DNA from 2 places in the Cyanobium sp. Tous-M-B4 genome. Region 2 is predicted to be linked to the other one. Evidence: predicted binding sites of a transcription regulator. Region 2 holds the regulator's gene; the other holds the start of a gene.
The links. The regulator NtcA, encoded in region 2, controls nitrogen genes in cyanobacteria. The targets are predictions, from matches to a motif close to GTANCNNNNGNTAC.
Positions count from the first base shown of each region.

Region 1: the regulator NtcA is predicted to act here: its motif matches at 3,948-3,961, upstream of urtA (urea ABC transporter substrate-binding protein).

Region 1 covers NZ_JAGQBA010000001.1:348,370-363,630, forward strand. Annotated here, with positions in the region: gene ureC (urease subunit alpha) at 1-532, opposite strand, end outside; gene KBY73_RS01755 (urease subunit beta) at 557-874, opposite strand; gene KBY73_RS01760 (urease subunit gamma) at 901-1,203, opposite strand; gene KBY73_RS01765 (urease accessory protein UreD) at 1,241-2,167, opposite strand; gene ureE (urease accessory protein UreE) at 2,204-2,689, shown strand; gene KBY73_RS01775 (urease accessory protein UreF) at 2,679-3,320, shown strand; gene ureG (urease accessory protein UreG) at 3,330-3,926, shown strand; gene urtA (urea ABC transporter substrate-binding protein) at 4,045-5,337, shown strand; gene KBY73_RS01790 (urea ABC transporter permease subunit UrtB) at 5,435-6,592, shown strand; gene urtC (urea ABC transporter permease subunit UrtC) at 6,596-7,738, shown strand; gene urtD (urea ABC transporter ATP-binding protein UrtD) at 7,759-8,508, shown strand; gene urtE (urea ABC transporter ATP-binding subunit UrtE) at 8,523-9,257, shown strand; gene KBY73_RS01810 (hypothetical protein) at 9,296-9,769, shown strand; gene KBY73_RS01815 (APC family permease) at 9,739-11,259, opposite strand; gene KBY73_RS01820 (aminotransferase class IV) at 11,267-12,133, opposite strand; gene KBY73_RS01825 (anthranilate synthase component I family protein) at 12,130-13,467, opposite strand; gene queC (7-cyano-7-deazaguanine synthase QueC) at 13,464-14,120, opposite strand; gene KBY73_RS01835 (ecotin family protein) at 14,244-14,762, shown strand; gene KBY73_RS01840 (7-carboxy-7-deazaguanine synthase QueE) at 14,763-15,261, opposite strand, start outside.
Region 2 covers NZ_JAGQBA010000001.1:26,728-41,988, forward strand. Annotated here, with positions in the region: gene KBY73_RS00165 (lytic transglycosylase domain-containing protein) at 1-417, shown strand, start outside; gene KBY73_RS00170 (hypothetical protein) at 414-887, opposite strand; gene KBY73_RS00175 (NIL domain-containing protein) at 887-1,300, opposite strand; gene KBY73_RS00180 (thioredoxin domain-containing protein) at 1,371-1,943, shown strand; gene thyX (FAD-dependent thymidylate synthase) at 1,952-2,677, shown strand; gene dcd (dCTP deaminase) at 2,705-3,298, opposite strand; gene KBY73_RS00195 (cob(I)yrinic acid a,c-diamide adenosyltransferase) at 3,298-3,915, opposite strand; gene ntcA (global nitrogen regulator NtcA) at 4,157-4,897, shown strand; gene KBY73_RS00205 (DUF3084 domain-containing protein) at 4,932-6,149, shown strand; gene KBY73_RS00210 (resolvase) at 6,146-6,610, shown strand; gene KBY73_RS00215 (DUF3146 family protein) at 6,617-6,874, opposite strand; gene pth (aminoacyl-tRNA hydrolase) at 6,879-7,508, opposite strand; gene KBY73_RS00225 (TatA/E family twin arginine-targeting protein translocase) at 7,492-7,788, opposite strand; gene psbH (photosystem II reaction center phosphoprotein PsbH) at 7,788-7,988, opposite strand; gene psbN (photosystem II reaction center protein PsbN) at 8,111-8,263, shown strand; gene KBY73_RS00240 (alpha-mannosidase) at 8,274-11,213, opposite strand; gene KBY73_RS00245 (photosystem II reaction center protein I) at 11,328-11,447, shown strand; gene KBY73_RS00250 (DUF3769 domain-containing protein) at 11,614-13,989, shown strand; gene KBY73_RS00255 (3-isopropylmalate dehydratase small subunit 2) at 13,976-14,590, opposite strand; gene leuC (3-isopropylmalate dehydratase large subunit) at 14,599-15,261, opposite strand, start outside.

The DNA.
Region 1 (15,261 bases), 320 kb from region 2:
GAAAGGCGCCCGGGGTGCAGGTGGTGGCGTTGGTGCCGGTGGCCGGGCCGGTGCCGCCCCCCAGCAGGGTGGTTACACCGCTGGCCAGGGCCGTTTCAATCTGCTGGGGGCAGATGAAGTGGATGTGGGTGTCGATTGAACCGGCGGTGATGATGTGGCCCTCGCCGGCGATCGCTTCGGTGCCCGGTCCCACCACGATCGTCACGCCGGCCTGGGTGTCGGGGTTGCCCGCCTTGCCGATGGCGCAGATGCGGCCATCGCGCAGGCCGATGTCGGCCTTGACGATCCCCCACCAATCCAGGATCAGGGCGTTGGTTATGACTGTGTCCACGGCGCCCTGGCTGCGGGGTGTCTGGCCCTGGCCCATGCCGTCGCGGATCACCTTGCCGCCGCCAAACTTCACCTCATCGCCGTAGACAGTGAAATCTTTTTCCACTTCCAGAAACAGCTCGGTGTCGGCTAGGCGCAGCCGATCGCCGGTGGTGGGGCCGTAGGTCTCGGCGTAGGCGCGGCGGGAGATGCGATAGGGCATGGGGTGGGGTTGCCGGGATGGGCGTTAATCGAGCGGTCCGTTGACCAAGCCGTTGAAGCCGAAGATGCGGCGCTCGCCGGCGAAGGGCACCAGCTGCACCTCGCGGCTGTCGCCGGGCTCGAAGCGGATAGCCGTGCCGGCGGGGATGTCGAGCCGCAGGCCGCGGGCCGCGTCGCGGTCGAATTTGAGTGCGCTGTTGGCCTCAAAGAAATGGAAGTGGGAGCCCACCTGCACGGGCCGGTCGCCGCTGTTGGCCACCAGCAGCGTTGTCACGGGCCGACCGGCGTTCAGCACGATTTCGCCGGGCTCGGGCAGTAGTTCACCAGGGATCAGGGGGGGCATGGCGGATCGGGGTTGTGGGGCAGCGATCAGCGGATCGGGTCGTGCAGGGTCACAAGCTTGGTGCCGTCGGGAAACATCGCCTCGATCTGCACTTCGCTTACCAGCTCCGGAATGCCCTCCATCACCTGTTCACGGCTCAGCCAGGTGCTGCCCTCGGCCATCAGGGCGGCAACGGTCTTGCCGTCGCGGGCGCCTTCGATCACCTGAAAGCTGAGCCAGGCCACCGCCTCAGGGTGGTTGAGCCGCAGGCCGCGGTTGAGCCGCCTCTCTGCCAGCAGGGCGGCGGTGACTATCAGCAGCTTGTCCTTTTCCTGGGGGGTTAGGTGCATGAGCCAACTTTGGCAGCTTTAGGGCGCCTTGACCCGTTCAGCCTGAACCCAAGGGCTGTTCCTGGAAGGGCCATACCCGCGGCAGTTCCGGGGCGCTGAGGCCGCGTGCGGCCCGGATCCGGGCCCATACACTGGTGAACCAAAACCGGGCCGCCTGACTGGAAGGGCCGCGGTAGCGAGCGATCAGGCCCTGGTCTAGGGCTCCGCAGGCCAGGTCGCCCTCCAGGCCCTGGCGGTCGCTGCGGCAGTCGGCCAGCAGCTGGGCCAGGGCAGCGGCCCCCAGGGGCTGCGGCGCCGCCCACACCAGCGATCCCAGCACCGGTTGGCTCGCCATGCCGTGTTCTGCAGCGAGGCTGGCGCCGCTGATTTCCAGGGGATCCACCAGCTCCCAGCGGCGACCTTCGGGGCCGCGGCGACACACCTGCAGCCGTGAGCGCCAGCAGCCCTGGCCCAGGGTTTCACCAGCGGCACTGCGGCCCAGCCGTACGACGTCCATGCCCAGCCAGCTGGCCCCCGCTGCTAGCTCCACCGTGATGTTCTGCTCCAGCAGTCCGCCGGCAAACAGCACCAGCTCCTGGGGCAGCCATTCCAGGTCGCTGCCGGCTTCAAGGCTGAAGTGCAAACTCTGGCGGGCCCACTGGCCCTGCGGCACCAAGCGGGAGCGCCCCACCGAGCCATACACCTTCTGGGCCGCCACGCTGGTTAGCAGGGCCTGGCTACCTGGGGCTAGGTAGGCCCGCACCGTCAGTTGGTCGCCCCCCACCAGGCCGCCGGCGGTGTGCAGGAGGGGCAATTCGCAGCGGCCGTCTGCCTGGGGGTAGGCCCGCTGCAATTTCAGGGGGGAGGTGGCCCAGCCCTGATGCACCGTGACCAGCGGCTCCCCCGGACTGCCCTGCCTGGCCTTGAACTCCAGCTCAGCGGAGCCGTGCCAGCGGCCTGCCGCAATGGTGTTGGGATGATTCACCAGGCATGCTGTTTAAAGACCATGGTGCACCCGGCGATGGCCAGCTCCGAGCCTGCTGCCCAGCCTTTGGTGCTGAGTGAGCGCGGGCTGGCGGCAAGTCCGGGGGATGTTCCTGCCTTGGTGCTGGCCCTTTCAGCGGCGGAGCGCACCCAGCTGCGGGGGTTGCGTTGCACTGTCTGTGGCAGGCAGGTGCTGCTGCAGCTGCGCCGGGGAGCAGCCCTAGAACCCGGTGAGTGGCTGGCCGCCACGGCTGCCGAACCGCTGGTGCAGGTGCGAGCGGCGCTGGAGGAGCTGATGCAGGTGCGCAGCGCCGATCCCCTGGCCCTGCTCCAGGCCGCCTATCACCTTGGCAATCGCCACGTGGCGATGGAGATCAGGGCTGGTGAACTGCGCCTGCTCGCCGATTCCGTGCTGGCCCATCTGCTGGAGCATCGCGGCCTGCAGGTGGATCAGCTGCAGGCTCCCTTTCAGCCCGAGTCTGGTGCCTACGGCTCCGCTCATAGCCACAGCCATGACCACTAGCCGGTTGCGGTTGTTTCAACTGATCAGCCCGGCGCTGCCGGTGGGGGCCTTCAGTTATTCGGAGGGCTTGGAGGTGCAGGTGCAGCGCGGGCTTTTGCTGGACGGGGCTGGGGTGAGGGCCTGGCTGGAAGCTGAGTTGCAGCGCGGCACCTTGGCGCTGGAGGCGGCCAGTTTGCCCGGTTTGCTGCTGGCTGAACCAGCCGAATTGCGCGAGCGCGATAGCTGGTTGCTGGCCCTGCGGGAGGCGGCGGAGGTGCGCGCCCAGCAGCGCCAGATGGGGGCGTCGCTGCTGGGGCTGCTGGCCGATCTGGGCTTCAATCCGCCTGCCTTGAACCTGGCTTGGCCGGCAGCCTTTGCCCTGGCAGGCCGCGCCCTGGAGGTTGCCGCCACCGAGCTGGTGGAGGCCTACTTGTATGGCTGGGTGGCCAACCAGCTCAGTGCGGCGTTGCGGCTGGTGCCCCTAGGACCCACCGAGGCCCAGCGCCTGCAGCTGGGCCTGGCACCTTTGATTGCCGAGCGGGCCCTGGAACTGGTGGCTGCCGATCCCGATCAGCTTTGGAGCGGTGGTGTGGGTGCGGGTCTGGCCCAGTTGCGCCATGCCGAGCTGTACTCCAGGCTGTTTCGCAGCTGAGCGGATCGGATGAGCAAGCTGCGGGTGGGCGTGGCTGGGCCGGTGGGCTCGGGCAAAACGGCCCTGGTGGAGGCCCTGTGCCGGCGACTGCGCGATCGTCTGCAGCTGGCGGTTGTTACCAATGACATTTACACCCAGGAGGATGCCCAGTTCCTCACCCGAGTTGGGGCCTTAGAACCCGAGCGCATCCGCGGCGTCGAAACCGGTGGCTGCCCCCACACCGCCATCCGCGAGGACTGTTCGATCAACCGGGCGGCGGTGGCTGAGCTGGAGGCGGCCTTCCCCGATCTGGATCTGGTGCTGGTGGAGAGCGGTGGCGACAACCTGGCTGCCAGCTTCAGCCCGGAATTGGTGGATCTTTGCATCTATGTGATCGATGTGGCCGCTGGCGACAAGATCCCTCGCAAGGGCGGCCCGGGGATCACCCGCTCCGATCTGTTGGTGATCAACAAGATCGACCTGGCTCCCATGGTGGGAGCAAGCCTTGAGGTGATGGCAGCCGACACCGAATGCATGCGCCCTGGGCGCCCTTGGTGCTTTACCAACATCCGCAGCGGCGAAGGACTGGAGGCGGTGGAGAAGTTTTTGTGGGCTCAGCTGCCCTGATTAGCTTGTATTTACTGAATCGTAGCAACCACTACAAAGCCAAAGTGTGACAACTGGATACCTTCCAGTGACCGCTAAATAGCAGCGGAACATTCAGCGGTTTCCCGTAGGAGTTTTTATGAAGTCTTCCCTGATGCGCAAAACCACCATGCGTTATGTCGCTGGTGCTACGGCGATGGCAGCCAGCCTCTCGTTGGTGGCCTGCGGCGGCGGCGAAAAAGCCTCTGGCGATTTTGACGGTGAAGTGAAGGTGGGGATTCTGCATTCCCGCTCCGGCACCATGGCCATCTCCGAAAACACGGTGGCTGAAGCCGAGTTGATGGCGATCGAGGAGATCAACGCCAAGGGCGGGATCACCATCGATGGCAAGAAGCTGAAGATTGTTCCCGTCGAAGAAGATGGTGCCTCTGACTGGCCCACCTTTGCTGAGAAAGCTAAAAAACTGATCGATCAGGATCAGGTGGCTGTTGTGTTTGGTGGCTGGACCTCAGCTAGCCGCAAGGCGATGTTGCCGGTGTTTGAGGCCAAGGATCACTTCCTCTTCTACCCGATTCAATACGAAGGTCAGGAGTGCTCCAAGAACATCTTCTACACCGGTGCCACCCCGAACCAACAGGCTGAGCCGGCGGTCTCCTGGCTGCTCAAGAATAAGGGCAAAGACTTCTTCCTAGTGGGCTCCGATTACGTGTATCCGCGCACTGCGAACACGATCATGAAGGAGCAACTCAAGGTTGAGGGCGGTAATCTGGTGGGTGAGGACTACCTGCCACTTGGCAACACCGAGGTGGCGCCGATCATTGCCAAGATCAAGCAGGCCCTGCCCAAGGGTGGTGTGATCGTTAACACGCTTAATGGCGACAGCAATGTCGCCTTCTTCAAGCAGATGAAGGCTGCTGGCATCACCCCTGCCAATGGCTACTCGATCATGAGCTTCTCAATTGCTGAGGAGGAGGTTGCGGCAATTGGCCCCGAGTATCTTGAAGGCACCTATGCGGCCTGGAACTTCTTCCAGAGTCTCGACACCGCGGCTTCCAAGAAGTTCACTACTGATTTCAAGGCCAAGTACGGCGAGAATCGGGTCACCAACGACCCGGCTGAATCCGCTTACAACATGGTCTACCTCTGGGCCGCTGGAGCGGAGAAGGCCAATAGCGTTGATGACAACGCAGTGCGCAAGGCGCTAATCGGTGTGACTTTCGATGCCCCCCAGGGCAAGATCGAGGTGCAGCCCAATCACCACACCACCGAGCTGGTGATGATTGGTGAAGTCCAAAAGGACGGCATGTTCAAGATCATCGAAGACAAGGGTGTGCTTAAGCCAATTGCCTGGAACCAGTTTGTTCCAGAAACCAAGGGTTACACCTGCGATTGGACCCAGGATCGTCCTGATGCTGGCAAGTTCAAGATGTGAGCCTTCGGCTTGCCCATTGACTTCAGATCGGGGGAGCTTGTCTCCCCCTTTTCACTTCGTTTTTATTTTTTCCTCTTGCCGAGCCCTGTTGGGCGCCATGGATCTTCTTTACGACACACTCTTCAATGGCCTAGCCATCGGTTCTGTACTGGTGCTGGCCGCCCTTGGCTTGGCCGTTGTCTTTGGCTTGATGGGGGTCATCAACATGGCCCACGGCGAGTTGATGATGCTCGGCGCTTACACCACCTTCGTGGTGCAAAACCTATTTAAAAATGGACCCCTGGAGGGTCTTTTCCCCATCTACATTTTGGTGGCGATACCACTTGCTTTTTTAGTGAGTGGCCTGGCGGGCTTGCTGCTGGAAAAAACCGTGATTCGGCGCCTTTATGGCAGACCGCTGGAAACTCTCTTGGCCACCTGGGGGGTAAGCCTGATTTTGCAGCAATTTGTGCGCTCGGTTAGCAGTGCTTTTGTTGTGGGGCTTGTGGTGGCCGTGGCTCTTGGCTTGGTAGTGCCACGGTTGTGGCCCAGCTCCTGGGCTCAACGGCGCTGGACCCCATTGCTTGGAGTGGCTAGCTGGGTTATTTCTGGCCTGCTTGGCATCATTCTGGCCTCCGGACTGGGTGGTGTTCGGGTGCTGGATCAGCCCTGGTTTAGCGCTCGCAACCTAGACGTCACTGCTCCCCTGTGGTTGCGTGGCTCGGTTGAACTTGGCGGTGTCAATATGCCAACGGCACGCCTGTTCATTGTTGCTCTTACGGCGATTTCACTTGTGGCGGTGCATTGGTTTCTGCAGAAGAGCGTCTGGGGTATTCGCATCCGGGCCGTTACCCAAAATCGCTCAATGAGTGACTGCTTGGGTATTCCCACCGAAACCGTAGATGCACTCACCTTTTTGGTGGGATCGGGCTTGGCTGGAGTGGCTGGAGTGGCTGTGACTTTGCTTGGCTCGGTGGGCCCAAACCTCGGCGGCAACTACATCGTTGACTGCTTCATGGTGGTGGTGTTGGGAGGGGTTGGCAAACTTCTCGGCACGGTTGTAGCGGCCCTGGGTATCGGAGTGCTCAGTTATGTGATCGGTTCAGGCTCCCTACTGCTGCTCTGGCCAGCCATGCCAGCCGGCCTCAATGAGCTGATCACATTTTTTGCCACCACCTCGATGGCAAAGGTGCTCGTGTTTGCCCTGATCGTCGTGTTCCTGCAGTTCAGGCCCGCTGGCCTGTTCCCGCAGAAGGGACGGCTGGTGGAGGCCTGAACCATGGCGAAATTGCGCACCTGGTTGCCTTGGCTGCTGCTTGTGGCAGCAGCGTTGGTCTTGCCGGCAATCCTGCCGCCCTTCCGGCTCAACCTGCTGGGTCGGTTTTTGTCGCTTGGAATCGTAGCCCTGGGTATAGACCTGATCTGGGGTTTTACTGGCATGCTGAGCCTGGGTCAGGGCATCTTCTTTGCCCTAGGTGGCTATGCCATTGGCATGCATTTGCAGCTTTTATCTCTAGCGCCTGGGGAGTTGCCAGAGTTTTTCGGGCTTTATGGGGTCAAGCAAATCCCTGTTTTTTGGCAGCCGTTTCAGTCGTTTCTGTTTACGGGATTGTGCATTTGGGTGTTGCCTGCCCTAGTGGCTGGTGTGCTTGGTTATCTGGTTTTTCGCAATCGCATCAAAGGGGTCTATTTCTCGATTCTTACCCAGGCGGCCCTGCTGGTCTTTTTCAACTTTTTTAATGGCCAGCAGAAGCTGATTAATGGCACTAACGGCCTCAAAACCGATACCGCCCGGATCTTGGGTGAGCTGGTGGGCAGTGATGTCATGCAGCGCAATCTTTTTTGGCTCACTGTGGCGTTGGTGATCGCTGCGTGGTTGCTCTGCCGCTGGCTCACCCGTGGTCGCTTCGGCGATGCCTTGATCGCCATCCGTGACGACGAGCCGCGGCTGCGTTTCACCGGCTACAACCCCACTGCCTACAAAACCCTGGTGTTTGCCATTGCTGGAGCCATGGCTGGCGTGAGTGGTGCGCTGTACACCGTGCAGTCCGGCATTGTGTCGCCCCAATACATGGCCGTGCCTTTCTCGATTGAGATGGTGATTTGGGTGGCAGTGGGTGGCCGCGGCACCTTGATTGGAGCCGTGCTTGGTGCCGTTTTGATCAACTACGCCAAGAGCTTGGTGAGTGAACAACTGCCGGAAACCTGGCTGTTTATCCAGGGTGGTTTGTTCCTATTGGTGGTCACGGCGCTGCCTGATGGGTTGGTGGGCTGGTGGCGTCAGGGTGGCCCGCGCCATATCCAGGCCATGGTTGGCTGGCCACCATTGGCGCCCACCTATCCAGGCTTGGATCTCGACCCTGCGGCGCAGGCGGAGCGCCAGGCGTTTCGGTCCGATCTTCCTCCTGGAGGTGCTCCATGACTGCGTCTAATAGCGCTCAATTGGTCGCCCCGTTGCTGGAGCTACGCGGGGTAAGCGTCAGCTTCGATGGTTTTTGGGCCCTCAACGATCTCAACCTCTCCCTGGCACCCGGTGAGCTGCGGGCCGTGATCGGCCCAAATGGGGCGGGTAAAACCACCTTCCTTGATGTGATCACAGGCAAGGTGCGCCCCACCAAAGGCGACGTGGTGTTTCGGGGGCGCTCGTTGTTAGGCATCGCTGAGCACCGCATCGCTCGGCTAGGCATTGGGCGCAAATTTCAGACGCCGCGCGTCTACCAAAACCTCAGCCCTCGCCGCAATTTGGAGCTGGCTGTTAAAGGCAGCCACTCACCCTTCAAGCTGTTGTTTGGCAGCCTCGATAGCCGTCAGCGCCAGCGCGTTCAAGAGTTGCTGGCCGTGGTTGGCCTCGAGGCCCATGCCTCCCGGCGGGCCGGCAGCCTTTCCCACGGCCAGAAGCAGTGGCTTGAGATCGCCATGTTGCTGGCCCAAGACCCTTATGTGCTGCTGGTGGATGAGCCGGTGGCCGGCCTTGCCGAGGAGGAGACCGAGCGCACCGGTGCATTGCTGCGCAGCCTTGCTGGCGACCACACCGTGCTGGTGATCGAACACGACATGGACTTCATCCGTGAGCTCGATTGCCCTGTGACCGTGCTTCATGAGGGTCACGTGCTTTGTGAGGGCACGATGGAGACGGTGCAGAGCGATCCCCGCGTGATCGAGGTTTATCTCGGTGTTGAGGACGACGTATGACTGCTTCTGCCACCATGACCACCCCAGCCCAGGGCGAATCCAGCCGCTTGTTGAGCGTGCGCGGGCTCAATGTTTATTACGGCGAGAGCCACATCCTGCGCAACGTCGATCTATCGATTGCGCCTGGTCAGATGGCCTGCCTGATCGGGCTCAATGGAGTTGGCAAAACCACCCTGCTGAAGTCGATCATCGGCCTAGTGCCCCAGCGCAGCGGTTGCATCGAGCTGGCAGGCAGCGACTGCGGCGGCCTGGCCCCCCACCGCCGCGCCCGGGCTGGCATTGGCTATGTGCCCCAAGGGCGGGAGATCATTCCCCAGCTCAGCGTGCGCGAAAACCTGCTGCTGGGTCTGGAAGCCCTGCCGGGGGGTATGGGTCGCCATCGCCATATTGACCCGCTGGTGTTTGAGCTGTTCCCGGTGCTGGAGAAGTTTCTGGCCCGCCGTGGCGGCGACCTCTCCGGTGGTCAACAGCAGCAGCTGGCCATCGCCCGGGCCCTGCTCGGTAAGCCCCGTCTGCTGCTGCTCGATGAACCCACTGAGGGCATTCAGCCATCGGTGGTGCTCGACATCCAGCGGGCAGTGAGCCGGATCATTCGAGAGACGGGGATTTCGGTGTTACTGGTGGAACATCACGCCAGCTTTGTGCGCCAATCCGACTCTTATTACGCCATGCAGAAGGGCGGCATTGTGGCCAGTGGCGCCACGGCCGATCTCAGCTCGGAGATGATCCAGCGCTTTTTGAGCGTTTGAGGCTAGAAAGAGGCTGATCAAAGTCATACAGAAATTTGATGCGCGCTTCCCTTGTGGCGGCCTTCGCGGCCGGTCTGTGCAGCACCACCCTGGTTGCTGGTTTGGCGCCAGCCCAGGCCCAAACCTGCCAGTTCTTAGCGCCGGTGGGTGGCGATGGCGTCACCAACGTCATCACCAAAACGATTGGTGCAGGCAATCCCTTTGGCCGGCCCAATTGGAACACTGATTTCTTTGTGACCCAGCCCTACGGCAGCTACAAGTTTTTCTTCACCGCCAACTCCTCGGTGAGCGCCACGTACCCTATTCAGGGCTATCTCAAGTTCACTGACGGCTCCAGCTTGCAGGTGATCAATGAGTCGTTTGCACCCCAGATGGGCACCGGCCGCATGTGGGGCCCCTTCCCCGCCATTCCCGGCAAAACCGTGAGCCAGCTCAATTTTAAGATTGGAGCCAGCGCAGACCAGGCGGCTACTGGTTTCACCTATCGCATTTCCACCATGGGTTGCAACTGAGCTAGTCGGGAGCTGGTGGCGATCGGAAATACCACTAAGGCCCAGCTAGCTAGCGCAGCCAGCTGGGCCAAGAGACCCAGCGGCACTGAGGTGATGGCCACGATGCCGCCGAGGTACAGAAACCACCAAAGTCCATGACGTAGCTGCTGACGATCGGCAAGGGCAAACAGCCCGGCCGGCACCAGCACGATCAGGCTGGCTCCTCGCAGGGCGCTGGTGCCGCACCAGCTGATCGCCCAGGTGGCCAGCACGAAGGCGGAGCTGCACCAGACACCGGCCCATGGCAATCGGTAGGCCCGTTGGGTATCGGGCAACTGCTGGCGCAGGGCTATCAGGCTTACCGGGCCCATGGCCAGGGCGATCACCAAGGTGGCGGTGAGGAAGCTCACCACGGTTTGCCAGCTGGGGCCGTTGAGCAGCATCAACACCCCCATGGCCAGGCTCACTAATAGGGCAACTGAGGGCACGGCCTGGCGGTTGAGCCGCCCAAAGCTGCTGGGCAGCAGCCCGCAGCGCCCCATCATCCAGCTCACCCGCGCCGAGGCGCCCATGTAGGCCATGGCCGTGGCGCTCGGGGAGATCACCGCATCTAGCAGCAGCAGCCGCGCCACCCAGCCCAGACCCAGGCCCATGGCCAGGGCCACCAGGGGTCCGCCGTGGGCGGTGAGCTCAAGCCGGCCCCAGCCGCCAGCTAGTTGGTCGGGGGGGATGGATACCAGGAAGGCCAGCTGCAGGATTAGGTAGATGCCAAGGGAGATGGCGAGACCAAGGGCCATGGCCAGGGGCACGGTGCGCTGGGGCCGGCGGGTTTCGCCGGCCAGATCCATGGCGGTGCGAAAACCCAGCAGCGAAAACAAAATTCCGCCGCTGCTGATAGCCGTCACCATGCCCCGCAGGGTTTCGCCCGGGGGTAGGCGGCTGGCGGCGAGATTGCCCCAGTGGCCCGAAGCCAGCATCAGCGTGACCGAGATCACCAGGGGTATGGCCAGCTTCCAGGCGGTGAGCCCGTCGATCCAGCGGGCTAGCCAGCCCACCCCTGCCAGGTTGATCCAGGCCAGCATTGCCAGCAGGGCCGTGGCCAGGGCTAGGCCCGGACCGCTGAGCACCTGGCCGCTGCCCCCATCGGCCGTCAGCCAGGGGAAGCTGCTGGCTAGGTATTGCATCACCGCCAGCACCTCGATGGTGGGCAGGGCCAGGTAGGCGATCCAGGCGCTCCAGCCGCCGATGAAGCCGGCGGTGCGGCCGTGACTGAGCAGGGGGATCTGGGCCAGGGCGCCGGAACTGCTCACCAAGGAGCCCAGTTCGGCAAATACCAGGGCCAGGCTGAAGGCCAACATTCCGCCCAGTAGCCAGGCGCCGAGGGCTGCTGGGCCGGCACTGCGGGCGGCGTAAAAGGGGGCAAACAGCCAGCCTGAGCCAATAGTGCTGGTCACTACGGCGAGGGTGAGGCTGCGCAGCCCCAGCTGGCGCGAGAGTTCGGAGTTGGTCATCGACGGGTCATGGGCTGGCCTGCAGGAGTTGTCGCCAGAACGTCTCTGGCTTCTGATTGCCGCCGCCAGATGGAGCGGAGTTAGCTATCGGCAGGGCGCCCAGGTGGCTGATCGGCCGGCAGCCCAGGCTGTTGATCAACATGGCCGCCTCCCAGCTGGCCAGATCTTGCTCGTTGACCGGGGCTTCAGTGATCAGGCCCCGATCCAGACCCCGCTGCCGCATCACCCCAGGCAGGCAGCCGCTGCTCAGGGGCGGGGTGATCCAGGAGCCCCCGCTGCACACCAGCAGGTTGGCGCTGGTGCCGCAGCAGAGGCCGCCGGCGGAGCTGGCCAGCAGGGCGTCGTCGGCGCCGGCCTCCAGGGCCTGGCGGCGGGCCTGGATCGAGGCCCCGTAGGCGAAGCTCTTGCAGCGGCTCAGCAGGCTGGTGGCGCTGCGGGTTTCGGTGGCACTAACGATCACTCGCACCGGCTCAAAACACGGTTTGAAGGCACTGAGCTGCAGCCAGAAGCTGGGGCTGTTGATGCAGGGCGGGTCGATGCCCCGTGCACCGCTGCCGCGGCTCCAGTTGAGCCGCAGGGCGCCGCTGCTGCCAGGGGCCTTGCCGATGCCGCTGCGCTCGATCGCTGCGGCGATCAGGGGCTGCACGGTCGCCGCTCCTGGCGGTGGCGGCAGCCCCAGCAGCGCCGCCGAGCTCTGCCAGCGACCCAGGTGTTCCCCCAGCAGCCAGGCTTGACCTGCTTCCACCAGCAGGGTTTCAAACAGGCCATCGGCCAGCAGCAGGCCCCGGTCGCTGATCGGCAGGGTCAGGGTCTGCGGTGTGCCCCAGCGCCCTTGCCCGGTGCCGTCGCCCAACCAGGCGATCGGGGCGCTCATGCCAGGGCCTCCAGCAGCGGTTGCAGTTTCCAGCCCAACTCCTCGGCTTCGGCGGCGGGGTCGGAGTCGGCCACGATGCCGCAGCCGGCGTGGGCCCGTAGGCGCTGGCCGCGCAGCAGCAGCGAGCGGATCAGGATGTTGCTGTCGAACTGGCCGTCGACCCCAAGCCTGAATAGGGAGCCGCAGTAGGGCCCCCGCGGCACCGGCTCGAGGCCATGCAGGCGCTGGCAGGCGCGGATCTTGGGGGCGCCGGTGATCGACCCGCCTGGCCAGCAGGCCCGCAGCAGATCAACCGTGTCGAACCCCGGCTGCAGCTGGCCCCGCACCACCGAGGTGAGGTGGTGTACCTGGCGGTAGCTCTCCAGCCCCACCAGCTGGGGCACCTGAATCGAGCCTGGCTTGCACACCCGGCCCAGGTCGTTGCGCAGTAAGTCGACGATCATCACGTTCTCGGCCCGGTCCTTGGGGCTGGTCACCAGGTCGGCGGCGGCGTCGGCATCGGCGTCGGTATCGCCATGGCGCGGCCGGGTGCCCTTGATCGGCCTGGTTTCCACCTGCCCGCCCTCCCCCACCCGTAGGAACCGCTCCGGTGAGGCCGACAGCACCGCCTCCCCCGCCGCCGCGCCGCCGGCGATCGCCAGGCCAGCAAAGGGGGCGGCGCATAGCTCGCGCAGGCGGCCGTAAAGGCCGAGGGGATCGGCGGGGCTTGTTAAGGAGTGCTCGCAGCAGGCGGTGAGATTGGCTTGGAAAAGATCGCCGGCGGCGATCCAGGCCAACACTTGCTCCACCTGGGCGGCAAAGCGCTCCGGTGGGGTGTGCCAGTGCCAGGAGGCTGGCGCGATCGCGGCCGGGGATTGGCTCGCTGGCGCGGTGCCTAGATCAAGCCGCTCCAACAGGGCAGCGAAGCTGCTCAGCCGCGCTGGGTCTTGACCCTCGAGCCACTGCTGCTGGCTGCCATGGTCAAACACCAGCACCGGGTCGTGGCGGGCAGCCCAGAGCAGGGCCATGTCGGGCGACTGCCAATGGGGTGCCGGCTCCACCCAGGCCCCGGCTTCGTAGCTGAGCCAGCCCATCCAATGGCCGCCGCCAGCGGCTAGATCGGCCAGCAGCGCAAAGGGATCACTGGCGCCGGCCTCCCCCGGCAGGCCGCGGCAGATGCGCTGCTCCAGGGGCGCCAGGCCAAGGCGGCTGCAGGGGCCCTGGGCGCTGCCATCGCTATCGAGCCACACCAGACCTTCCCTACCCAGCTCGGCCGCCAGGGCTTGCACTAGGGGCCAGGGATCCCGCCAGGGCAAGGGGTGATATTGGGGCTCGCGGTGCCGGGGCGGGCTCATGCCCCAGCTGCCAGCAGGGCGGCATCGCGGATGCGGCAGCTGTCGCACACGCCACAGGGCCGCTCGCCGCCCTCGTAGCAGCTCCAGGTGCGCTCGATCGGCACGCCGAGCCGCCGGGCCTCTTGCACGATCCGGGTTTTGCTCCAGGTCACCAGGGGTGCCCAGAGCTGGGCGCCGTGGCCTTCGCGGCCGGCCTTGCTGGCAAGATCAGCCAGGCTCTGGAAGGCTTCGAGGTAGTCGGGACGGCAGTCGGGGTAGCCGGAGTAGTCGACAGCATTTACGCCCAGCACCAGCTTCTGGGCGCCGCGGGCCTCAGCCAGGCTCAGCGCCAAGGCGATGAACACGGTGTTGCGTCCCGGCACATAGGTGCTCGGGATCACGCCCGCCTCAACCCCGGCGCTGGGCACGGCGATGGCGGTGTCGGTGAGGGCGGAGCCACCCCAAGCGGCCAGATTGACGGCGATGGTGTGGTGTTCAGCCAGCCCCAGGAGCGGTGCCAGTTCGGCGGCGGCTTGCAGTTCGCGGCGATGGCGTTGGCCGTAATCCAGCGACAGCCCGATCACCCGGTAACCGGCTTCGATCGCCAGGGCCGCGGCGGTAGCCGAATCCAGGCCGCCGGAGAGCAGGGCGATGGCGAGGGGTGGGCCAGGCATGGGTGCGGCAGACACGGCTACTGGGCTGGCGATGGCGTTGAGGAGCTTGTACAGAAGTACATCTTCCCCAATGCCAGCGCCGCTTGCGGCCGCCACGATGGCCATAACCGTTGATATGGGGATATGGATTTGGCCAGGGGCATCAAGAACGCGGCGCTTGTTTTGCTGCTCGCTGCGGCGCCCGTCTCGGCGGTACCCCGGCTCGATCTCTCCAGTTACCCGAAAGTCGCTGCCGGCGACCGGCGCTGGGTGATTCAGCTGCCGGGGGTGCTGCCCCCCAACTCCGATGCCGCCCTGTCGTCAAACCCCGCCGACTGGCGGGTGCAGTTGCTGGTGGGACAAATGGTGCAACTGGATTGCAATCGCCAGATGTTCGGCGGCAAGCTCCGCGCCGTGAAACCCGCCCAGAAGGGTGGACCGGTGATCTATCGGGTCACGGATGTGGGGCAGTTGGCCTCCACCCGCATGGCCTGCCCGGCGGACCAGCCGCGCCGCCGCGGCTTTGTGCCGATGGCCGGTAAGGCGTTTGTGGTGCCCTACAACGCCAGTCGCCCGATCGTGGTCGATGCCCCCCGGCCGCTGGAGCTGCGCTGGCGTCTGTGGAAGGCGGAGGTCCAGGAGCGCCCGGCCAACCTGCTCTGATCAGCGCAATCCCAGCAACTTGTGGCTCTGCAGGCTGAGCCGCCATTGGGGGTTGCGGCGCACGTAATCGATCGCCAGGGTCTGGCCGGCTGGGCAGTCCCAGCCCGGTTGCAGCAGCAGTTGGGGGCCAGGGCTCCCGCCGCGCGCCTCCCGGGCCTGGGCGGCCATGGCTTGGGCGAAGGCCAGATCGGCGGCCTCGTGCACCACCACCTTGAGCTCCTGGCAGACGGCCAGCAGCTCTGCGGTGGGAGGGCGGTGGCGCTTTGGCGAAAGGGTGATCCAGGCGAAGCGGCCGCTGAGTGGATCCACGCCGCTGGTTTCCAGGTGCAGGGGCAGGCCCGAGGGCTCCAGGGTTTGGCAGAGCGGGCCAAGGTTGTGGTGCAGCGGTTCACCGCCGGTGATGACAACAAAAGCGGCACCGGCTTCGGCGGCGGCCGCGGTTGCGGCGGCTAGTGCGGCCAGGGATTGCTGGGGGTGCGCTTCGGCCGGCCAGGAGTGT
Region 2 (15,261 bases):
ACCGCCGCGGTGCCGGCAACCCTGCTGGCAGCCGTAGCCAAACAGGAATCGCGCTTCAGCCCGGGGGTGAGCTCCGGCGCCGGTGCCGTCGGCTTGCTGCAACTGATGCCAGCCACCGCCGCCGAACTGGCCGGCACACCCCTGACAGGCGATGCCCTCACCGACCCAGCCCGCAATGCCCAACTAGGCGCGCTCTACCTAAAGCAACTGCTGGGCCAGTGGCAGGGCAACCCCGTGCTGATGGCTGCCAGCTACAACGCCGGCCCCGGTGCCACCGCTGGCTGGGTGACGCCCCAATTGCAACAGGCACCGGAGCTATGGATAGAGGCCATCCCCTATCCGGAAACCAGGCTCTACGTCAAAAAAGTGCTCGGCAACCTTTGGAGCTTTCAGCAGAGGCCGATGGCTAGCTGCTAGCCACCGCTGGCCAGCCAACGGCCCACCCATGCCCCTGACAACACCAGCACCCCCAGCACCCCTGCCAGGAGCACCGGCGGGGGTGCCACCCGAATCCGGGCTAGATCGAGGCGTGCCAACAACACAGTGGTGCCAAGGATCAGCACATTGGTAAGCACTTTCAGGTGGAGCAGATAGAGGCCACCAACCGTGACGATCAACAGGCTGATCACCAGGCTCATCACCCGACTGGCGGCCATCAAATTGGAAATCCGCTGCAGCAGCAGGTCGGGCATGGTGCACACCACCACCACCAGCAAGGCGTGGAGACAGTCAAGTGACCAGAACAAGCTGGATAACTGCCCCATCCCCGACGCTGCCGCACCCTCGAGGGGCTGGCTCCACTGCAACCCCTCGTAAACGGATATCACCACCAGCACCAGCAGCATCGGCGCCCGCAAGGGCAGCAACAGCAGACGCAACATCGCCATCACGGGGGAGCCAGCACCAGGGAAATCGCATCCAGAGGGCAACTCGGAATGCACTGTTCGCACACCAAGCAGCGTTGCGCATCGAATTGCAGCTGCCAAGCCGGCTGGCTCAAGCTGAGGGCACCGCTGGGGCAAACGCTCGAGCAGAGGCCGCAGTCGACACAGAGACTGCGGTCGACATCTATCTGACCAGGCGCCCGGTTGAGGCCGAGTCCCTGACTTTCTAACCAGGCCTCCGCCGCCGTCAGTTCGTCGATGTCACCGGAGAGCTCCACCACCATGGTGCCGCTCTGGTTGGGGGAAATCTGGGCGCGCAGGATCTTGGCGGCGATATCGAAATCCACCGCAAGCCGGTAGGTGATCGGCTGATGCACCGCTTCGCGGGGAAAGTGCAGGGTGAGGCGCCGTTTCACGAGGATCCGGTTCGCGGGAACAGCACGCTTACCTCCGCAAAACGCTAGCAAGCACTGGCAAAGTGCAGGCATGACCAACTCCACCCCGAATTCCGGCCTGGGGCCAAGCGAACGGCTGCTGCTAGTTGTGCTGGCGGCCCTACTGGCAGCGGGCCTGCTGTGGTTCCGCGGCGGACTGAATCCGGAGGCTCCCCTGGAGCGCTTGGCGCGCCAATCCCTGGATCTACCCGTGGCCTTGCGCAATGGCAAGCCAACGCTGGTGGAGTTCTACGCCGACTGGTGCGACGCCTGCCGCACCATGGCTCCGGCGATGGAAACGATCGAAGCCCAACACCGCGGCCAGCTCGATGTGGTGCTGCTCAACGTTGACAATCCGCGCTGGCAGCCGGAGCTGGAGCGCTACGACGTCAACGGCATTCCCCAACTAGAGCTGTTCAACGCTGCCGGTGAAGCGGTGGGCCGCTCGATTGGCGCTCGCAGCCTCAACGAATTGCGCGCCCTCAGCAGCGCCCTGATCGCCGGCGAACCCCTGCCGCCCCTCGCCGGAGTGGGGGCCGTCAGCAACCTGAGCCAACCCGCTGGCGAAGTTGCGGCAGCGGAGCCCAGTACTGCCACGATGGCCGGACCCCGCAGCCACGGTTGACGCCCGCCATGGATTCCCGTTTCCGCGTTGACCTGATCGCCGCCACGCCTAACCCCCAGCAGTGCGTTTATGCGGGAATGCATCAGGACTACAGCGAGGGCTTTGTGGCAGCAGATCCCAGCAGCTGGCCCGAGGAGAGCAAGGCAGGGGAAATCTGCATCAAACGACTTCTCGCCGGCGAGCGCGGTCACTACGGCCCCTTAGAACATGCCCAAATCGTGCTCAACGTTGGCTGGTTTCCCCACTCGGTGATGCAGCAGGCGCGTACCCACCGAGTGGGGGTGAGCTTTGACGTGCAATCGATGCGCTACACCGGCGATCGCATCTGCAAGGCCGCCAATGGTGAACTGGAACTGGAGGAGGTGTTCTATCTAAGGCCCTCGGGTAGCTATAGCGACCGGCAAGGCAAAAAATACGCCTACACCGAAGAGCAGCGCTGCGTAGATCTAGAGCTCTGCAGTGCTGCGGCGTCTCGTTACCGCGACCTTTTGGCGGCTGGCTTCGCCGAGGAGCACGCCCGCGGCATCCTGCCCTTCGACTACCGCCAGCACTTCGTGGTGAGCTTCACCTTGCGAGCATTTCTGCACTTCCTTGACCTGCGGGCCAAGCTCGACGCCCAGCTCGAAATTCGCGAACTTTGTGAATTGATGTGGCCCCACCTGCAGGCTTGGACACCCCAATTTGCTGACTGGTATGAAAAGAGCCGCTTGCATAAAGCCAGGCTCGCCCCATAGGGCAGAAGCACATAATTAACTGGCGGCTTAAATTCGCGCCAACGTAACCCGTTCGGGCTGGTGCTGATATTTACCGGCCCGATCTTGATAGGTGGTTTCGCAGGGATCGCCCTCAAAAAAGAGCAGCTGACAAATTCCCTCATTTGCATAAATGCGGCAGTCAGCACCCGAAGAATTACTGAACTCCAGGGTGAGGTGACCCTCCCAGCCGGCTTCCGCTGGCGTCGTATTAACAATGATACCTAGCCGGGCGTATGTGCTCTTACCCAGGCAGATCACCGTGATATTTGATGGCACCTTCATCTTCTCCAGTGCCACTCCCAAGCCATAGGAATGGGCTGGCAAGATAAAATAAGATCCATCCTCGTCATCGTGCAGGGGAGCGGGTTCGAGGTTGGCCGGATTGAACCGCTTGGGGTTCATCACGGTGCCAGGCACATGCCGAAAGATCAAAAATTCCTTAGCCGACAACCGCAAGTCGTAGCCATAGGAAGAGCAGCCGTAGCTGAGCACCGGCGAGCCCGTCGTCTCGGGATCGAGGTGGCGCACCAGGCTCGACTGAAACGGCTGCAACAAACCTGCCGCAGCCTGCTCGTTGATCCAGCGGTCGTTCTTCAGCATCAGAGGCCTCGGCGCAACTGGGTGACCTGATCAGCCATGGCCATCAACTCAGGAGTCATGGCTGGCCCCGTCAAAATGACATCTAAATGGGCTGGACGGCGCTCCAAGGTTGCCAGCACTTCAGCCTGCTCGATGTAGCCCAGCTCCACAGCCAAGCCCAGCTCATCGAGCACCATCAGATCCACCGCACCACTGAGCAGCTGCTCGCGGCTGAAGGCCCACACCTGGCGCACCGCCTCCAACAACTCAAGCTCCTGGTGGGCAGCTGGCTCTGACAGACAGGCAGGCACACCGGGCCGCAGCCATTGCAGTCGCCCACACAGCCAGACGCTGCTGCCGAGGCCCTGATCTACGCCACCCTTAAGAAACTGAGTAACCAGCACCCGGCTGCCCAAACCGGCACTACGCAGGGCCTGGCTGAGCACGGCACCGAAACTGCCGCGGAATGGCGCCGTATGGATTTGCAGCAAGCCCTCCGACTGGGCCACTAGCCGCAATGCCGGCGCAGCTGCCACAGCCAAAGGGCGATGACCAGAGCGCTGAGGTTGGTGCTGTACCGCCGGAAAACCAGCTCCAGAGGAGGAGGTGAGGCCTGAGACGGGCAAGCTCGCGGTCATGAACAACCTGAATAAAAACCTGGAAAATCGAAAACAGACCTGGGGAGCCGCGAGCAGCCCATGGCCCCGCGAAGCTGAATGTAGCGGGATCGGGCCGCTTCACAAGCAAACGACACCATCCCTAGCGGAAACATACGTACTGGTGCGCAGGGGGCGCCGGCGGTGTCGTCTGAAACCGTGTGTATTGCTACAAGCCGCCCCCCGGGTGATCCTTAGGGTCCCGGCACTTGCCCAGACCTTGATGGTTGGCGCTACCCACGGATTTAGCCGTACCGCCAACACCCCATCGACGGGTGCCCCTGGCGTGGTGGCAGGCATGGGCAGCGCCGGCCAGGGCAACCCCACCCTGTTGGAAGTGATCCGGGGCCTGGCCGGCAGCAGTGTTGAGACGATCGAACGGGGCAAGACGATTTTTTTTCCCGGCGATCCAGCCGAGAGGGTCTACCTGCTGCGGCGCGGAGCGGTCCGGCTGTCGCGGGTATATGAATCCGGCGAGGAGATCACCGTGGCCCTGTTGCGTGAGAACAGTCTGTTTGGTGTGCTGTCGCTGCTTACCGGCCAGCGCTCCGACCGCTTTTATCACGCTGTGGCCTTCACCAGGGTCGAGATGGTGACCGCACCAGCCACCTCCGTGCGCCGGGCGATCGAGCAGGACGCCAGCGTGGGCTTGCTGCTGCTGCAGGGCCTGTCTTCGCGAATACTGCAGACCGAAACGATGATCGAAACCCTCACCCACCGCGACATGAGCTCGCGGCTGGTGAGCTTCCTGCTGGTGCTGTGTCGCGATTTCGGCGTTCCCAGCTCGGAAGGGATCACGATTGATCTGCGCCTGTCCCACCAGGCGATTGCCGAAGCGATTGGCTCCACCCGGGTCACAATCACTCGCCTGCTGGGCGACCTGCGCAACGACGGGCTGGTTCAGATCGACCGCAAAAAGATCACTGTGTTTGATCCAATCGCCCTAGCCAAGCGCTTCAGCTGAACGCCAGAGATACTGGGGCCCTTCGCGGACGTATGTGACGGGCTGGCTGCTGATCCTCGCTCTGCTCGCCCTAGGGGGGGTGCTCTCCACCCTGGGCGACCGACTCGGCAGCCTGGTGGGCAAGGCGCGCTTGAGCCTGTTGGGGATGCGGCCCCGCCGCACCGCCGTGTTGATCACGGTGCTCACAGGCAGCCTGATCAGTGCCATCTCCCTCGGCCTGATGCTCTTAGTGAGCGAGCGGCTGCGCACGGGCCTGTTTGAACTCGATCGACTGGAGCAACGGCTGCAAACCAGCCGCAGCCAACTGAGCCGCAGCAATAGCCAACTAGCTAGCAGCCGCCTGGAGGTGGCGAGGGCTGAACAGGGCAAACGCGAGGCTCAGGCGCGCTTTGAGCAGGCCCAAGCCCGCGCCAGCAAATTGCGCCAAGAGCTGGCGCCACTTTTAGCCCAGCGCAACCGGCTGGAGCTGGAGCGCAGCCGTCTCAGCGAGGAGGTGAAGGGGCGGGATGCGGAAATCCGCCGCACCGAAGCGGAACTAGCCCAGGTGCGCCGCCGGATTAGCGCCGGAGCCCAAGAACTTAAAGACCTGGAGAGCAACCTGATTGCTCTGCGCCGCGGAGACGTGGTGCTCAGCAGCGGTCAGACCCTGGCCAGCGCCAAGGTGACCCTTGAGCGCCCCGAGCAGGCCAAGGATGTGATCACCGCCTTGCTGCAGCAGGCCAATCTCAACGCCTTCAGGCGGGTGCTGCCCGGCCAGCCCCCCGATCGCCAGATCCTGCTGGTACCCAAAAATGACATCAGCAAGCTGGAAGGCCTGCTCGCCAAGCCCGGCAGCTGGGTGGTGAGCATTCTCTCGGCAGCCAACGTGCTACGGGGCGAGCGCCAGGTGCTTGCCTTCCCAGACCTACGCCCCAACCGCCCAGTAGTTAAGGCCGGCGAAGTGCTGGCCAGCACCACGATCGAGGGCGACCTCACAGCCCTGGAGCCGGTTTCGCGGCGACTCAACCTGCTGCTGGCCGCTGCCTATGCCCGAGCCCAGCGCCAGGGCACGTTGGTGGAAGGGCTGCAGTTCGATGCGGCCAGCTTTAAAAATCTGGCCCGGGAGCTGAGCGAGCGCCAGCCAGGCCAGGTTGCCCTACTAGAAGCACTCGCCATCAATAACGCCAGCACCGCCGACCCAATTGCGGTGGAATTGCGCTGGTTGACAGCCCCATCTCCATCCCAATCTGGGCCAGGCCCTCGCCGCCCATGACGCGCGCTGCGGCGGGCCTGGTGGCAGGCCTAGATCCCGGGCGCAGCAAATGCGGTCTAGTGCTTGCTGATCCTGCCCTTGGCCAGATCCGGCAGGCTGCAATCCTGCCCCCGCAAGCCTGCCTCGCCCTGCTCAAAAGCTGGCAGCAAGTGGGGCTTGATCAGGTTGTGCTCGGCAATGGCACCGGCAGCCAAGACTGGCGCAGCCGGCTTGGCCAGCAGCGGCTGGCGCTAGCTGTGGTGGATGAGAGCGGCAGCACCCTGGCGGCCCGCGAGCGCTACTGGCAGCTGTGGCCCCCTAGGGGCTGGAGGCGACTGCTGCCGGCGGGCTTGCGCTTGCCCCCCCGCGATATCGACGATGTGGTCGCCCAGCTGCTGATTGAGCGCTATTGCGGGATGACCCTGCAGCGCAGCAACCAGGAGGTGCTGAGGCAATGGCCGCAGCCGGTCGCCGCAGACTAAATCGGTTTAAAAACGGGCCCGAACCGTGAAGACGTAGTCACCGCCAGGCTCGAGCTGGTAGTCGACCTTGAGCAGATAACGCAGCAGAGCGTCCTGGATCAGAGCTCTGCCCAATGAAGGCTCAACGCTGAGTTCACCGCGGTCAAAGGCCCAGCGGAAACTCCATTGGTAGCCGCCCGCACTCACCTCCCCCTCCAGCACCCTCTGGCTGAAGCTCTGATGCAGCACCCGCAACTGGGCAGTGGTGGAGGGAAGGCGTGCCATCGGCTCAGGCTGCCGTGCCCTGGGGCTGAAAACTGTTGAGTCGGTTGCCAGCCCGCTCCAGGCCGAGGCGCTGAATCAGGCCAATACCTGCCTCCACCTCGCGCAGCACCTCCTCGAGCAGGGGCTGCTCGGCAAGCGTGAAGCGTCCGAGCACATGGCCAACGGTGCGGGCGCGGCGCTCGCCGGGATCTTGGGCGGGGGCGCCAATACCAATACGAAGCCGCGGAAAGTCCTGGGTACCTAGGTGGCTGATGGTGCTGCGCAGGCCGTTATGCCCCCCGGCACTGCCCGTAGCCCGCAGCCTCAACTTGCCGAGGGGTAGATCCATGTCATCCACCAGCACCAGCAACTGGGCAGGCTCGAAACCAAACCAGTCAAGGGCTGCGCGGATCGAGCGACCACTTTCATTCATAAAGGTCTGGGGCATCAATAGCCGCAGCCGGGCAGGCCCTGAACCCACCTCAGCCACCAAGCCCTGAAGCTTTGGCTGCTGCCGAAAAGAGACGCCGCCAGCGCAATCGACTAGACGCTCAAGGGCCATAAAGCCCACGTTGTGGCGAGTACCTGCGTACTTGGCTCCCGGGTTACCCAGGCCCACCACCAACTGCAACGACAACTCAGGCCGCGGGACCATCGAGAGGCTGCTCAATGAGCTCTGGAGCATCAGCCCCAGAGGCATCAGCTGAAACAAGCTCAGTTGCAGAAACTGCAACCGGCAGCTCAGCCGCGACAGGTTCGGCGGTGGTGATCGCCGTGCGCAGCTCCTTTTCGAACTCGGAGGAAGCGGATTGAAAACCCTTCAAGGTGCGCCCCAGGGTTTTACCAAGCTCCGGCAGCCGCTTTGGCCCGAACACCAGCAGCCCGATGGCGGCAATTACCGCCAGCTCAGGCAGGCCAATGCCAAACACGTTCATCAGCCGAGGCCGTTCCAGTTGACCGTGATGCCCTCGAGCAGCAAGGACTTGTTGTACAGCTGAAGAATGATTAGCAGAAACACCAGGAAGAGCACCATAAAAATGCCCATCACGGGCGTGGTGCCCCAACCGGGAACGACCTTGCCGTACTCAGAATTGAGTGGCCGCAGGATGTCTCCGAGGCGGGTGCGTTGGGCCATGTCTGCTGCAGCCTCTCGGGCATGGATTCGCTTTAAGTACTGTAAGGGCCTCGCGTACCGCGTTGCGGCGGTCCGTCGAGAGTTGTGACGCAACCCGTCACCTGCATCCCCCTTCCGCCTCCATGGACCCCACCGCCACCACCAGCTCCCCGGCCCTTTCTGTGGCCCTCGCCGTGCTGGCGGTGCTGCTTTCGCTCACCGGTTTTGGGGTGTATCAAGCCTTCGGGCCGCCCTCCAAGGGCCTCACCGACCCCTTTGACGACCACGACGACTGAGCGCTAAGCGCTAGGCCAAATAGGGGCGCAATCGCCAAAATCCCAAGCTCCACGGCGCCAGCCGCCAGGGATCTTCGGCAATCTTTCTTTGGGAAACCAAGGGCTGATCAAGGCCATCGAGTCGCTCCAGCAGCTGCCAGCTCTCTCCCACCTCCAGGTAACGGCGGCAAGGGGAACAGTTCTGCACGGTGAGCACCACGTCCCCCGACGCCCCTAGCGGCCGGCAGCCCAGTAGCAACAGCCCCTCGTCCAGGGGAGGCAGGGCCTGATGTCGTTTAGGCCGGCCCTGGGCCGCCGCCGGCCGCAGCCATAGCGGTTCCCTGAAGGCCACCGCCTGCTTGGGCACCTGGGCCCGGCACCAGCCTGCTGGGCAGGGCGCCAGGGCCAACCGCAAGCGCTGCAGGCCGTTATCAGCGCCAGGATCTGGCCAAGTAGGCGCCCGCAGCAGCGACACACCCAACTGCTCCGAACTAGCCGACACCCCCTGGGGCCCATCGAGCAGCACCGCCAAGCCGCCGTCGACAGCCACAGAAGCGATCCAGCTGATCGCTGGCAGCTCCCAGCGGGCCTGCTCGCGGTCAGTGACCGGCTGGGCTGGCCGTTCCAGCACGCCACCGGAGGTATCCGCCGCCCAGCGCAGGGCCGGCTGGGCCAAGGGGATCTCCAGGCGCAGCAGCTCATGGCGCTGGCGCCAGTCAACGCTGAGCACAAGCTCGAGCCAGGGGGTATTGGCTAGTAAGCGCCCCTCCAGCCGCACCGCACTGGCCCCGCACTGGCCCCGCCACACAAAACTGGTGCACAGCTCGCCCTGCTCCAGCCAGCTCGGCTCGCCCTGCCACTGCCAGGCCAGCGGATGGTCCCGGTAGCCCGTGGCGATGTCCCAGGCATCCCAAAACTCACCGCGATCGGCAAAACGCCGCCAGGCCAGCGGTCCTGCCAACTGGGGCTGATCTTGGCTATCCCACAGCTGCTCGAGGCCCCGCGGCCCCAGCTCAAAACTCACCAAACCGTTGCCGCAGCGCCAGCCCTCTCGCCACACCGGCGCTTCAACCTGAGCTGCCTCAACCTGAGCTGCCTGAGAGGCGGCCACTGCATCCGTTCGCTCCAGGGGCAGGGCGGCCACTCCCGCCAAGGGCGGCAGCTGCAGCCACTGGCCGCCAGCCCGGGCCGGCTGGGCCGGCAGCGTGACGCCGCCACAACTCCAGCTGCCCAAAGGCACCCGCAGACTGCGGGCCCGCGGAGGCAGGGGCTGGAGCTGGGCTACCCACCAACCCACACCCACACCGTCATCTTCACCGCCATCAGCTCCTAGCCAGGCCTGCAGAGCCCGATCCCGTTGCAGGCAGGCGCTGCGGCGCGCTGCCCGCCACTGGGGCTCGGCCTGCTCGAACACCTCCGGAATCGAGGTGCCGGGCAAAATGTCGTGAAACTGCTGAAAAAGCAGCGTTCGCCAGTCGACCGTTTCCGGCTCGCCGGCTAGGGACTGGGCCAGCTCAGCCTCCCGCAGCAGCCGCTCGAGCGTGCGGTTGTGGCGCTTCTGATCAGGGCGCGAGGTGGCGCAGCCGCGATGCAGCTCCAGGTAAAGCTCGTCGCGCCACACCGGCAGCCGGAGCGCCAGCGGCTCGAGGGCAGCCAAATAACCCCGCAAGCTGCCGTGATGCTGGGGAGCAGCCTCAGCTTGCTGCTGCCAGAGCCGCAGCTGCTCGAGCATTTCGGCGCTGGGGCCACCACCGTGGTCGCCCACTCCGGGCAGCCACAGGGCCGATTCAACCCCGGTCGCGCCTTGCCAAGCCAAGCGATATCGCTCCATCGCCACGGGGTCGCCATCGGTGCCGATCGGGGCGTTGATCAGGGCCAGCAGCTCGGAACCGCAGCGACTGCGCCAGCGAAACAGCCGGTGGGGGAAGGGATTGGTGGCGTTCCAGGCCATTTTGTGGGTGCAAAACCAACGCACGCCGGTGCTGCCAGCCACGGCCGGCAGGCCGCTGGCGAAGCCAAAGCTGTCGGGCAACCAGGCCAAATAGTGCTCCAGCTCCGGGAAGCTGGCGGCGCTGAATTGCTGGCCCAGCTGAAACTGGCGCAGCAGGGAGGAGCTGCTGATCAGCACGCAGTCGCTCTCCACCCAGGGGCCGTTGATCGGCTCAAAGCGACCGGCTGCCACCGCGCGCTGCAGACGGGCGAACAGGGCCGGCCGGTGTTGCTGCAGCCAGGCGTATAGGGCCGGTGTGGAGTGGCCGAAATGCAACTCCTCGAAGCGCTCGATCAGATCAAGGGCAGAGGTGAAGGTGCGCTCGGCCGCTTGCCAGGTGTCGGCCACCGGCCAGAGCCAGGCCAGATCGAGGTGGGCATGGCCCAACACATGAAACCGACCTGTCGGCGGTTCGCCGCTGCGCAGCTGGGCAAGCTCAGCCTTGGTTTCAGCCAACAAATCCACCGGATCGGCTGGATCCAGGGGCTCGAGCTCAAGACGGCTCTCGATCAGAGCACCGTCGTCGTGCACGGGGCTGCGCAGGCGTAACTCCAGCTCCAGGGCCTCCCCCTGCCACCAGCGCTCGGGCAGCAACCAGCGGCAAGCGGTGTCGAACAGGTCGCCGCCATGCACCCTCACACCATCAACCCGTAGCTCCACCTGGTCGGCCCACCAGCGCAGCACCAGCCGGGCCTGGGCAACGGGCTCCGGCTGGTGCAGCTGCAGCCAGGTCTCCGGGCAAACCAGCCGCAGCCGTAGCTCCCGCCACTGGCCACCCCGCGGCCAAATCACCAACCCCCGAGCTGCCCAATCCGGACGACATTGCTGGCCCCAAGGATCGTCAATGGCTGGGCCAAACCGCCCTCCCGCCTGCACGCAGCGCCAGAGTGGTTGGAGATCCAAGCGCGAATGGGTTGGCCGCAAACGTGACTGAATCGTTTCAATCCGTGGGGTCTGCCCTAGTCCTGAGGCCTCAGGCATCGTTGGATGGCAAGCCGAGTCCCATAGGATGATCCCGCAGCTGCGGGGTCGACTAGGCCCTTCAACGCGCCTGTCACTCCCTGTCACCCGCTCGCCGTTCCCCAAGGCCGAACCATGCTCGCCCTCAAGATCTCGGTTTATTCGGTCGTCTTCTTCTTTATTGGGATCTTTGTATTCGGCTTTTTGGCCAGTGACCCTAGCCGCACCCCGAGCCGTAAAGACCTGGAAGATTGATCAGCTGGCACTAGGCAAGCAAGGTCCTGATTCTGTTTGTGGGATGATCCCCAATGGGACCTGCTGGGCCTTATTTAATGGTGCCGATTTTAGACACGCTTCCTTCAACACTTCAGGCTCAAGAAGGTCTTAAGGGCTGATGGATTTGGCTGGCAATTCCCAACGAGTGCCTCTGGGGAAACGGCCTTTAAGGAGGCTCGCTCGCCAACTATTAACAGCAGCTTGCCTGTCTGCCCTTTTTGCTCCAAAGGTACTGGCAAATGATATTCCCAGCCAGCCTGGGGCTGTCACAGCCGCTAGTTCAGTTAGCCCTGCTCCCAACTTTGCTGTTATCAAGGCCGATCAGCAGAGCTACGACCAGCAACTAGGCCGGTTTGTTGCCACCGGCAATGTAGAAGCTCGCTTCAACGGCTGGCGCCTGCTGGCAGATCGAGTCGAACTGGCTGAAGCCAGCCGCAGTGTCTACGCCAGCGGGCAAATTCGCCTGATCAAAGGAGATCAATACCTGCAGGCAAGCCGTCTGCGCTACAGCGATCTTGAAGGCAGCGGTGAACTTGACGACGTCTATGGCGTTATCGACCAAGACACCCTTGCCCGGGACATCAATTCTCAAGAGGTCAGCTCTCAAGAAGTCAACTCTCAACAGACCAAGGCCAAAACGAACGGTCAGCCATCTGACGTCAGCCAACCAGCGTTTGCCTGTCCGCCACTCAGTGCAGATCCTGGCAATAGAACCATGCTGCGGGTGTTGCCACCGGGTCGCAGCAGCCTGCCCACCATGCCAGCACCAGCAGGCTGCCTTGGCAGTGAGCTCTCCACTCCAGCTCTATCTCTAAATAGGGCACTGGAATCAGTTGCTTTCGGCCCACCCCAGGCGGGCGGCCCGCAGCAGAGACAATCAACGCAAAACCCCAGCAGCTCTACTACCAAAGCACTTGAAATTGGGCAGCTGCCAGAGGTGGATTCAAAAGTCAGAGATGTTGCTTTCCAGCAGAGCTGGAGCATCCGCTTCAAGCTTGATCTAGCTGCCGTAATCGACACCACCGACTCGCTAAATAACAGACAGGAATACCGTCCGCCCACCAACAAAGCCGGCACCATAAGCCGCGTCCGCTTTCAGGGAGCCCAAATCCAAATCCGAGGCAACCGCTGGACTGCCGAGCAGATCGCCTTCACCAATGACCCTTTCACACCAGCAGCTTCATGGATCCTGGCCCGCAAAGTGGTGGCCTTAATGGATGGACGAGGGAAGACCCGCATCAACAGCCGCAGCACCCAGATCCTGCTGGACGGCAAGGTCTCCCTGCCAGCAATCACCAACACAACAATCGGCGCTGAGGAAGGTCGGCTTGCTTTCGACACCGACAAGCAAGATCGTGATGGGTTTTTCCTCGGCTACAACCTAGAGCCAATCAAGCTGGGCCAACGGGGAAGCCTTCAGCTCCAACCCCAGCTGAATGTGCAGCGGGCACTAGAAGGACGCACCAGTAGTTACGCCCTTTCCGGTCAAAACCTGGCCAGTCCGGGCAGCGAACAGACAGCCAAGATTGGCGACATGTTTGGCCTGCTGGCGGCACTCAATCTGCCCATGGGCTGGCTCTCTCTGAATGCAGAAGCCAGCCTATCTACCTTCAATCCTGATAATTTCAGAGCCGGGACCCGTAGCAACACAAGCTTGACGGCTCCCTTCAGCCTGCCCGGCCATTCAAGCGCCAATGCCAGCTTATTTGGCTCATACCGAGAGCGGATTTACAACGGCAGCCTTGGGCTGCAAACAGTAGTTTACTCCTACGGCGCCAATCTAGCGGGAAATGCGCTATTAAACCAGTACAAAAATCCAGAAACTTCTCGCAAATCCCCCTTTATTGAGCCAATCAATCTCAACTGGGCAGTCCAATCAGGCTCCTACCAAGCAGAACTTTTTGAGACAGATACGCTAGACACGTTATGGCGTAGCTATGCCAACCTGGCAGCCAGCACAACTTTGCAGCTCTGGCAGGGCTCTGCCCTTGATGCCAGCGAAGATCCCAAGCGAGGCTTGCGTTATTCGCCCATACCGGTCGCACCCAGCTTCGGAATCAACTTCGGAGCCAGTGGCTACGCGGCCACTTATAGCGATGGCGCCAACCAAAACACCCTCACCTTGTGGGGTGGGCCTTCGTTCACATTAGGACAGTTTGATCGACCCGTATTCGATTACACCCGCTTCTCTGCATCAATCGCCGGCACCTTTTTAAATGGAGCCAGTCCCTTTGGCTTTGATCGCACAGTAGATCTGCGCACCCTTAGCTTTCAAGCAGCTCAACAGATCTATGGCCCAATTGTGCTGGAAGCTGGTGCCACCTTCAACATTGACAATGGCTCCGAATTCTATGGCGACGTTTCCTATTCCTATGTGGAATTAAAACTGCAACGCCGCTCCTACGAGCTCGGGGTCTACTACAGCCCCTACGACGGCATCGGCGGCATCCGCGTCAAACTCAACGACTTCAACTTCACTGGCAGTGGCACACCATTCGTGCCCAGGCCTAGAAGCCGTTGATGTAGGGCAACGATGCAGCAGTGCGCGCCAGCTCGCTGTCGTGGGCCAGTAACTGGGAGGTGGCATCCCATTGCCCAGAAGCCAGCATCTGCTGGGGACCAGCCTGGAGTTCTAGCTGCCAAAGCTGACCTCGGGAGGCTTCCAGGGTGGCTTTAGCCAGCGACAAGCTCAGCTCTTGGTCGGGATCAGCGATCAGCTGCTCCTGCAGGCTCAGCACGCTGGCGTGGGATGCGGTGAAACAGGGGATTCCCAAGGCCAGACAGTTGCCATAGAAGATCTCAGCAAAGCTTTCCCCCACTACCGCCCGGATACCCCAGCGCATCAGCGCCTGGGGAGCATGCTCACGACTTGAGCCACAACCAAAGTTGCGGTTCACAACCAGCACAGAGGCTCCCTGCAGCTCTGCTCGATCGAAGGGGTGCTCCCCAAAGAGCTCGGCCCGATCATCGGCAAACACCTGCTCACCAAGCCCGTCAAAAGTGACACATTTAAGAAAGCGGGCTGGAATGATTCGATCGGTGTCAATGTCGTCGCCGGCGATGACAACGGCGCGGCCGCGCACAGCCGAGACAGGGCCAAAGGGGAAGCTGGGGGTGGTCATGGCCGCGATCATGGCGTGGTGTTAATCATCTGGCGCACATCACACACTTTGCCGGCAATTGCGGCCGCAGCCACCATCGCCGGACTCATCAGCAGGGTGCGGCCGCTAGCCGAGCCCTGGCGACCCTTGAAGTTGCGATTACTTGAACTAGCGCTGATCTGGCGGCCCTCAAGCCGATCTGGATTCATGGCCAGGCACATCGAGCAGCCGGGCTCACGCCACTCAAAGCCAGCCTCCCTAAATACTCGGTCGAGTCCTTCCGCTACCGCGGCCGCCGCCACCTGTTCAGAACCAGGCACCACAAATGCCTTGATGCCAGGAGCCACATGGCGCCCCTTGGCCACCGCCGCAGCCGCCTGCAGATCGGACAGGCGCCCATTGGTGCAGCTGCCAATGAAGCAAACATCCACCCCTGTGCCGGCAATCGGAGTACCCGGCTGCAGATCCATGTAGCGGTAGGCCTCCTGGGCCAGGGGGCGCTCATCTGGCTCTGTCTGCTCCAAGGTTGGCACCGTTTCATCAACACCGATGCCCTGGCCGGGGGTGATCCCCCAGGTGACCGTCGGCGCAATGGCGGCGGCATCGAAGCGCACCTCATCGTCAAAAACGGCGTCTGCGCCACTGGCCAGGCCACGCCACCAGGCCACGGCCCGCTCCCAGGCTTCAGCCTT